DNA from 3 places in the Lysinibacillus sp. FSL M8-0134 genome. Region 3 is predicted to be linked to each of the others. Evidence: predicted binding sites of a transcription regulator. Region 3 holds the regulator's gene; each other region holds the start of a gene.

What was found. The regulator LexA, encoded in region 3, represses DNA repair genes until DNA is damaged. The targets are predictions, from matches to a motif close to CGAACATATGTTCG.
Region 1: the regulator LexA is predicted to act here: its motif matches at 1,201-1,214, upstream of ruvA (Holliday junction branch migration protein RuvA).
Region 2: the regulator LexA is predicted to act here: its motif matches at 1,360-1,373, upstream of parE (DNA topoisomerase IV subunit B).

Annotation. Positions count from the first base shown of each region.
Region 1 covers NZ_JBBPAJ010000001.1:3,045,340-3,048,622, reverse strand. The annotation lists gene MKY49_RS15580 (LysM peptidoglycan-binding domain-containing protein) at 1-276, shown strand, start outside; gene MKY49_RS15575 (aminoglycoside phosphotransferase family protein) at 266-1,144, shown strand; gene ruvA (Holliday junction branch migration protein RuvA) at 1,257-1,877, shown strand; gene ruvB (Holliday junction branch migration DNA helicase RuvB) at 1,896-2,900, shown strand; gene queA (tRNA preQ1(34) S-adenosylmethionine ribosyltransferase-isomerase QueA) at 2,919-3,283, shown strand, end outside.
Region 2 covers NZ_JBBPAJ010000001.1:2,304,894-2,308,176, reverse strand. The annotation lists gene MKY49_RS11720 (HesB/YadR/YfhF family protein) at 1-223, opposite strand, end outside; gene plsY (glycerol-3-phosphate 1-O-acyltransferase PlsY) at 243-845, opposite strand; gene parE (DNA topoisomerase IV subunit B) at 1,394-3,283, shown strand, end outside.
Region 3 covers NZ_JBBPAJ010000001.1:1,207,917-1,211,199, forward strand. The annotation lists gene MKY49_RS05825 (prepilin peptidase) at 1-492, shown strand, start outside; gene MKY49_RS05830 (gamma-glutamyl-gamma-aminobutyrate hydrolase family protein) at 525-1,247, shown strand; gene lexA (transcriptional repressor LexA) at 1,357-1,974, opposite strand; gene yneA (cell division suppressor protein YneA) at 2,141-2,455, shown strand; gene MKY49_RS05845 (YneB family resolvase-like protein) at 2,452-3,117, shown strand; gene def (peptide deformylase) at 3,158-3,283, opposite strand, start outside.

The sequences.
Region 1 (3,283 bases), 1.8 Mb from region 3:
ATGGGGATGCCTGATATGAATATGGGCCAATCTTGTGGTTGTGGTAGCCAACCAATGCCGATGCCAATGCCAATGCCAGACATGAATATGGGTCAATCTTGTGGCTGTGGTACAAAACCAATGCCAATGCCAGACTGTGGTTGTCATAACCAACCAATGATGATGCCTAATTGGCAAATGGATCCTTGCCAATGTCAACCGCCGTGCCCATCAGGAGCAGGACCATGGATGTCACCGCACTATTTCCCAGGCGGGATGACGCCTTATCGATGGTGAAAAAGCGTATATAGTAGAAGAGGTAAAGCCAAATATTTGGAAATATAAGTATCAATCGAATAATTATTTTGTTAAACGAGCAAAGCAAGTGGAAATTGCGGAGAAGGTGAGAGCTATTCATCGCCAGTTAGGAAGATTGGAGCCTTCTCTCATTTTACCAATAGTCCAAAGCGATGATGAGCAATTAATTGTGCAAGTTTGGCAAGAGGGAAGTCATGGCGCTAACTTTGCACATAAAAAGGATCGTAAGGAATCTCTTAAATTATTAATTGCTTTACATGATACACATAAAAAAATTGCTTGGCAGCGAGTGCCAGGCTTGCATACCTACTCACAACTTTTAAAGTGGCAAATGCGTCATATGCGTTTTAAAAGTAGAAGAAATGAGTTTCGAGCATTTCTAACAAAAGAAGAAATAGATCAAATTTTGCACTACAGCGATAAATCGCTACAATTGATTGCACTAGAGGATGTACCAGAAAAAGACATCACACTCTTACATGGGGATGTTGTCCATCATAATTTTTTATGGTGCTCTGATGGACAATTGCGTTTAATTGATTTTGATTTAGCACATCTTGGAGAAGCGGATGATGAATATATTTTATGGTTGCATCGGGTATTACCAGCTGTCGATTATGACCTTGCAAAGGTTTTTGCTGAATTACCGGAGCTGAAGCGATTGGATAAAAGAAAGCTCCATCGTTTGAAATATCCGAATGAATTATTACGTGAATGGCTTTTTGCAGTGGATTTACCATTAGAGCAACAGCTAGTATTTTTAGATTATTTAGTGCCATTTACAAAACGAGCCCTCACCTATTGGCCAAAACTGTGGTACGATATTGATAGATTTGTCAAGAAATGACCGTCATTTGGCGGTCATTTTTGTCTGAGAGCAACGCTTTTCATACTACTTTTTGTCGAGCATTCGTTCGCTATATGCTATAATCGAAGACGATGATTGTGAGGGATTATGGATGTATGATTATTTAAAAGGACAAATTACTCGTATTACACCAGAATATATTGTACTTGAACAACAGGGTATTGGCTGGCAACTTAATACCCCTAACCCGTTTGCGTTTCGAGCATCTGCTCTTGAACAACAGATATACGTTCATTTGCATGTTCGAGAAGATGCACAGGTTTTATATGGTTTCCCTAATCTAGATCAACGAGAACTGTTTAGAAAGCTAATTTTAGTATCTGGTATAGGACCAAAGGGGGCTCTAGCTATTCTAGCTACAGGCAACCCGCAACAGGTTATTAGTGCGATTGAACGGGAAGACGAGGCGTTTTTAGTAAAGTTCCCTGGAGTAGGGAAGAAAACAGCTCGTCAAATGATACTAGATTTAAAAGGTAAGCTAGGCTCTCTATTAGATACAATAGAGTTACCTAGTACAGAAGATGAGCTACCGTTATTTGGTGTCAAACCTTATAAACATGAACTAGAAGAAGCCATACTTGCCTTAATGGCACTTGGTTATTCTGAAAAGGAGCTCGAAAAAATTCGACCACAGCTTGAGGATAATGACAAGCTTGAGACGACAGATGCCTTTATGAAACAAGCACTGCAACTACTGTTAAAATTAAAATAAGAAAAGGAGGGAAGGTACATGTCTGAACGTATGATGGCAAGTGAGGCAGGAAGCTATGATGAGCAATTTGAATTATCTTTACGCCCACAAAGACTAGCACAGTATATTGGGCAGCATAAAGTAAAGGAAAATTTACAAATATTCATTGAAGCAGCAAAGCTTCGCCAAGAAAGTTTAGATCATGTGCTGTTATATGGGCCTCCAGGACTCGGGAAAACGACATTAGCTGCTGTTATCGCGAATGAGATGAATGTCAATGTCCGTATGACAAGTGGACCAGCGATTGAGCGTCCAGGAGATTTAGCAGCTATTTTAAGTTCACTAGAGCCTGGGGACGTTTTATTTATTGATGAAATTCATCGACTCCCCCGTGCCATTGAAGAAGTGTTATATCCAGCAATGGAGGACTTCTGTTTAGATATTGTGGTTGGGAAAGGTCCAGAAGCACGTTCAGTTCGACTTGATTTACCTCCCTTTACCCTTGTAGGTGCTACAACAAGAGCTGGCGCCTTATCTGCCCCTCTAAGAGACCGTTTTGGAGTTTTACTACGATTAGAATATTACGATGATCGTTCTCTTGCAGAAATTGTGGTGCGCAGTGCTCATTTATTTGAAGTGGAAATTGAGCAAGTAGCGGCAATGGAAATGGCGAGGCGTTCACGTGGAACCCCCCGAATAGCCAATCGTCTATTGAAACGAGTGCGAGATTATGCACAAGTGCTTGGAGATGGTATGATAACGGAGGGACTTGCACAGCAAGCGCTAGAACTGTTACAAGTCGATCCTAGGGGTCTTGATCATATTGATCATAAACTTGTCACGAACATGATTGAGCGCTTCCGAGGAGGTCCAGTGGGCTTAGATACACTTGCTGCATCAATTGGTGAGGAAAGGGTTACGATAGAGGATGTATATGAGCCCTATTTGATGCAAATTGGCCTAATTCAGCGTACACCACGTGGAAGAGTAGCCACACATTTAGCTTACGAACATTTTGGATATGAATATCCCCAACAAACATAATAGAAGGAAGTTTTTTTCATGCGTGTAGAAGATTTTGATTTTGAATTACCAGAGGAGCTCATTGCCCAAACACCATTAGCCGATCGTACAGCAAGTCGATTAATGGTCGTAACACCTGGTTCCAATAAAGTAGAGCACCACCATTTTGCTCATATTTTAGATGAGCTACATGCAGGAGACTGTCTTGTATTAAATGATACAAGAGTCTTACCTGCTCGCTTAATGGGCGTCAAAGAAGAAACAGGTGCACATATAGAAGTATTGCTATTGAAGCAATTAGCTGGTACAGATGAGTGGGAAACACTTGTAAAACCAGCGAAGCGTGTAAAGGTAGGGACAACTATCACATTTGGAGATGGTTTATTGTCAGCGACTTGTACGGG
Region 2 (3,283 bases), 1.1 Mb from region 3:
TAAAGAACCAGAGGTCTTTCTCTTCAATGTAATAGGTTACACCATCAATTTCTGTTTGAACACCTATAGCGATCGGTTCTTCACGAGTCATGCCAAGTGAAAAGCCTTCGTGAAAAGGACTAGAACCACCATAGCGTGCATAAAAGCGAATGGTATCACCTGATTCTACTTCCATTTCCTGCTTGAACCATTGTAGGGCTTCATCTGTTAATGCAATGTTCATTTCGAATGCTCCTCTCTTCCTACAGCCATTTTACCTTTGGCTCGGTGCCGTTTTTAATCCGTGAAATATTGGCACGGTGACGATAAATAATAAAAGTGAATAAAAAGGCTACCAAAATGCCTAATGCAAAGTCACCTGTAACAAAATAATAAACGATTGCATAAATAAGTGCTACTAAAGCGGCTATCATAGATGTTAAACTAACGATTTTAGTAATTTTTAATGTCACAATAAAGGCAATAAATAATAGGACAAACAGTGGCCATGAATAGCCTAATAAAACACCCGCAGAGGTTGCCACTGCCTTCCCACCACGGAAGTTGGCGAAAATCGGAAACATATGGCCGATTACGGCAACTAGGCCGAGTAGTAAAGGATGGAGCATACTGTCAGAGAAAATAGGAAGTGTCACGAGTAACACTGCGGCAGTTCCTTTTAAAACATCCATCACGGTCACCACGATACCAGCTTTTTTTCCTAACGTGCGGAAGGTATTGGTTGCACCTAGATTACCGCTCCCGTGTTCACGAATATCTGTGTTATAAAAAATTTTGCCTATCCATAATCCAGAAGGTATAGAGCCAATTAGATAAGCACATAAAATAATAAGTCCATTGATCATAGCTGGACTCCTTTCATTCATAGTCAATACTTGGTACTAATAGTTTGTAACAAGTATTTTACACTTTTTCTTGCTAATCTACAATGTTATGAAGGAGATTTCATTATGGGTCTTGAATTCAATTACCATAGGGTAGTCTTTTAGACATGAGAGGATCAGTTGTGGAAAAAAGCCTTTTTAAAAATATAGGCATAAAGGCAATTTTGTCAATCGTTCATTCCTTTGGTAGAATAGAAGTCTAACTTTATCCAGTTAATCGCGAGATACATCGTAGCACTTTCATCGCTCGAGATGGGTAGCCAAACAAATGGAAGTGAAACTAAATAGGCTACTATGCGTCAAACGATAATGGATAGTAGTAGCAGTCTGTCTTGCTTAAATTCCAAATTTAAGCAACTGTTGAAGATGTTTACTATAAAAAGAATCAAAACTGTGAGCAATTTTTAAAATTTTATTGGACCTGTCGCTAGCTATTGACAGGAAATGCTATTATTATTAGGATGAGAACATAAATAGAACATGTGTTTGTTTTTTGGAGGGGAATTTTTTTGACGAATAAACAGTCACCTAGCGTCTATAATGATGACGCTATACAAGTATTAGAAGGATTAGAAGCGGTACGCAAACGACCCGGCATGTATATCGGTTCGACGGATGGCCGTGGACTTCATCACCTTGTGTATGAAATCGTAGATAATGCGGTAGATGAAGCACTGGCTGGCTTTGGATCTCATATTATTGTCAAGATTCATCAGGATCAGAGTATCAGCGTGCGAGACTTTGGCCGTGGTATGCCAACAGGTATGCATAAAATGGGCAAACCAACCCCTGAAATTATTTTTACTGTGCTGCATGCAGGCGGTAAATTTGGACAAGGGGGCTATAAAACAAGTGGTGGCTTACATGGTGTAGGTTCTTCTGTAGTCAATGCACTCTCAACGTTTTTAGAGGTTACCATTCATCGTGACGGTAAAAAATATCGTCAGCGTTTTGAGAACGGTGGACATCCTGTTACAACGCTAGAAGAAATAGGACAAACAAAGCAAACAGGTACTCTTGTTCATTTCCTACCGGATGACAGTATTTTCTCTGTCACAAAATTCAATTATGATACGTTAGCAGAGCGTTTACGTGAGTCAGCCTTTTTACTAAAAGGGTTAAAAATTGAATTAATTGATGAGCGCGAGGAAGGCAAAAGTGATGTGTTCTTTTATGAGAATGGCATTGAAGCTTTCGTTGCGTATTTGAATGAGGAAAAAGACGTCCTTCATCCGGTGAAGTATGTAGAAGGTATCCAGGATGAAATCGAGGTAGAGTTCGCCTTCCAATATAATGATGGTTATTCGGAAACGATTTTATCCTTTGTTAATAATGTTCGTACACGTGACGGTGGAACACATGAAACAGGTGCGAAAGCAGCATTAACGCGTGTATTTAATGAATATGCACGAAAAATTGGCTTGTTAAAGGATAAGGATAAAAACCTTGAGGGGACTGATATTCGTGAAGGCTTAGCGGCCATCGTCTCTGTTCGTATTCCGGAGCATTTATTGCAATTTGAAGGACAAACAAAGGGCAAGCTTGGGACAAGTGAGGCTCGTTCTGCAGTAGATAGTGTAGTGTCTGAGCAAATTTTGTATGTACTAGAGGAAAATGCGGAGTTATCAGCTTCTCTTGTGCGTAAAGCCATTCGTGCGCAGCAAGTACGTGAAGCTGCTCGTAAAGCGCGTGAAGATGCACGAAACGGCAAGAAAAACAAAAAAGGTAGTACCATTCTGTCTGGTAAACTAACGCCTGCACAGTCTCGGAATGCCGCAAAAAATGAATTATACTTAGTCGAAGGTGATTCTGCTGGGGGCTCTGCGAAACAAGGGCGCGACCGTACATTCCAAGCGATTCTGCCACTGCGCGGGAAAGTCATTAACACGGAAAAAGCCAAGCTACAGGATATTATGAAAAATGAAGAAATCTCAACGATTATCCATGCGATTGGCGCAGGTGTTGGTACAGACTTTGCTGTAGAAGATTCCGCTTATAATAAAGTAGTAATCATGACCGATGCTGATACGGACGGAGCTCATATTCAAGTATTGCTATTAACGTTCTTCTATCGATATATGCGCCCACTTATTGAAGCAGGAAAAGTCTATATCGCGCTACCACCACTTTATAAAGTTTCTAAGGGTACTGGAAAAAAAGAAGTCATTGAATATGCTTGGACAGAAAGCGATCTACAAAAGGCCATCAAAAAAGTTGGAAAGGGTTACATATTACAGCGTTATAAAGGTCTTGGAGAGATGAATGCAGACCAGCTTTGGGATACAACGATGAACCCTGAGACACGGACATTAATTCGTGTCACAATCGAGGATGGTGCACGTGCAGAGAGACGTGTCACGACGTTAATGGGTGATAAGGTAGAACCCCGTCGTAAATGG
Region 3 (3,283 bases):
GCCTTTGCTTATTGGCGGCTAGGTTGGGGCATAGAATTTATTGTAGCGCTTTTATTTATCTCCTTGTTCGTTATTATTATTGTTTCGGATTTAGCCTATATGCTCATCCCAGATAGGGTGCTTATATTCTTTTTACCATTCCTCGTTGTAGGTCGGGTACTATCGCCATTAACACCATGGTGGGATTGTCTTGTGGGTGCTGTCGTTGGTTTTGGCATACTATATGTTATTGCGGTTATATCGAATGGTGGCATGGGTGGAGGAGATATTAAATTATTCTTTTTAATTGGACTCGTTCTTGGCACAATCAATACACTGTTAACACTATTTCTGGCGGCAGTTATCGGTATGATTGTGGGGGTTATCATTTTGTTCAAGCGTAAGCAAGGAAGAAAAACACCCTTCCCCTTTGGTCCGTCTATCGCCTTAGCAGCGATCATTGTTTATTTTTATGGTGATTCATTAATCAATTGGTATTTAGGTTTTTGGTAATTGTCAATCTTCAAGTATATGGAGGGAAGCAAGTGAAACCGGTTATTGGCATTACAGCCTTTGTGGAGGATGATTTATCCGCTCATTTAAATGCTGCTTACAGTCAAAGTATTATTGAGGCGGGAGGAATTCCGCTTATTATTCCTTTAGGTGTTGAGGAGGATGCGGCTCAAATTTTAGCTCTTACAGATGGTTTATTGTTATCGGGTGGCTATGATGTGCATCCATTTCTATTCGGAGCAGAGCCATCACCAAAGCTAGGGAAAATTCATCCAGCGAGGGATACAGTTGAACTAGCTTTAATTGAAGCTGCTTTTATACGAAAAATGCCTATTTTCGGTATTTGTCGTGGAATCCAAATTTTAAATGTCGCATTAGGTGGTACTTTATATCAGGACATTGATAGTGACCATTTTAGTACGAAGTTGCTTAAACATGCACAGCAATCAGGTCGAGCTGTAGCTACTCATTATGTACAGATTATTGCAGATAATTTATTAGCAACTATTTTAGAACAAGAGAAAGTTGCTGTAAATTCGTTTCATCATCAGGCTGTGAATGTTCTAGCAGAGAAATTAAAAGTAGCAGCGAAATCAAGCGATGGTATTATCGAAGCAGTAGTTCATGAAGATTTACCATTTTGCTTGGCAGTTCAGTGGCATCCTGAGGAAATGGCCAAAGCAGGAGAAGAGAACGCTAAAAAATTATTTTCAGCATTTGTAGAGGCTAGCTTAAAGTTCAAAAAAGAAGCTTAGAAGGGCATAGAGTAAAGAATCCAATGCTAGTATGTGGATTCTTTTTTTGCGTAAAAAAGAGGATACATGCTCATAAGGAACATATAATCCTCGATACCTATTTTCGTAATTAATGCACACGACGGTAGAGACCAACAACTTGTCCTAAAATAGAAACTTGATCGACAATAATTGGCTCCATGGATGAATTTTCAGGCTGTAAACGGAAATGGTTTTTTTCTTTGAAAAAACGTTTTACAGTGGCTTCATCCTCAGCTGTCATAGCTACAACAATATCACCGTTATTGGCTGTTGCCTTTTGCTTCACAATGACTAAGTCCCCATCTAAAATTCCTGCTTCAATCATTGATTCCCCCATAATTTCAAGCATGAACAATTGATCTTCACTTGTGCCATACGTATCTGGTAGCGGGAAATACTCTTCAATGTTTTCAATAGCTGTAATAGGAGAACCGGCTGTAACCTTACCAACAAGTGGAACATGAATTACTTGTTGCTTTTGAATGGATTCTTCAGGCTCTAGAATTTCAATCGCACGTGGCTTTGTTGGATCTCGACGAATAAAGCCTTTTTGTTCTAATCGAGCTAGATGACCATGAACAGTGGAACTTGAAGCAAGTCCAACTGCTTCCCCGATTTCTCGTACTGATGGTGGATAGCCCTTAGCTCGTACCTCTTCTTTAATAAAAGCTAAAATATCCTCTTGTCTTTTTGAAACTTTTTTCATGAGTGCTCACCTCTTTTTTCTAATATCATTCTTCTTATTTGATAGTATAACAGAATGCGAACACGTATGCAAACATAGGTTCGAAAAGTGTTTGACAAAAACGTTTGTTCGCTTTATTATGAGAACATACATTCCGAACAAACATTCTACAAAAGGGGTTATGAACATGACATGGTTAAAGAAAAACACACATATTTCAATCTTGATGGGAGTTTGTCTACTATTTGCAGGATATCTTTACATTACTGATCCAGGACACGTTAGTTACGCTGAAATTCAAATCGAACACGGGGATAGCTTATGGTCGTTAGCAGAGCAATACCGTGGTAAAATGAGTACTGAAGATTGGATTAAGCTTGTGAAAACAGAAAATGAGCTAGCGGATATTAAAATTGTGGCAGGAAAATCTCTAGTCATTCCTGTAGTGAGTAATCAGGCCGATCCCATCAATACCATTGAAATTGCGAGAAACGAACAATGATCAATAATCAACTGTCGGCTGTTGTCTATTGCCGTGTAAGTACTGAAAAGGAAACACAAAGCTCGTCTTTAGAGCGACAACAAGAAGAGTTACTGCGCTATGCAAAAGAGCAAGGTTATGAGGTGAAGGGCGTTTTTAAGGATAAGCACAGCGGCTACGATGTAGAACGTGAGGGCTTACTTGAAATGCTTGATTTCATTAAAGAAAAGGGGATTAACGCCCTTTTTGTACAAGATGAAACACGTTTAGGACGTGGAAATGCAAGGATGGCTGTGTTGCATTTGTTACAAAAATCAGCAACAGATGTTTTCTCTATGCGTGATGCAGGACCGGTGCAACTAAACGAAATGGACACGATGCTGCTTGAGATTTTAGCGATAGTAGAGGAATACCAGCGTAGAATACATAATGCTAAAATACGTAGAGGTATGCGCCGTGCTGTAGAGAATGGCTACCGTCCTGAAAATAATTTATCGAATCGAGGTAACCCGCATGGTCAGGAGCGTAAGGAACTACCTGTAGATGAAATTGTCAAGCTGCGTAAACGTGGATTTACCTTTGAAGAAATTTCTATAACGCTTAGAGGGTTAGGTTTTGAAGTTAGTAAAGCGACTGTCCATCGCAGATTTCAAGAACATCAAGAAAGATTAGCAGGAAAATGATATAGCCTGCTAATCTTTTTTTATCTTCTGTACTTCGCTATTAATAGGAAGATAAGCTTTCTATGCTTACGTTAGTAGGTAGTTTAAAAGGGTGTTCTTTATTAATTCGATCATAAAACATAATGCCGTTTAGATGGTCGATTTCATGTTGGACAACAATTGCACC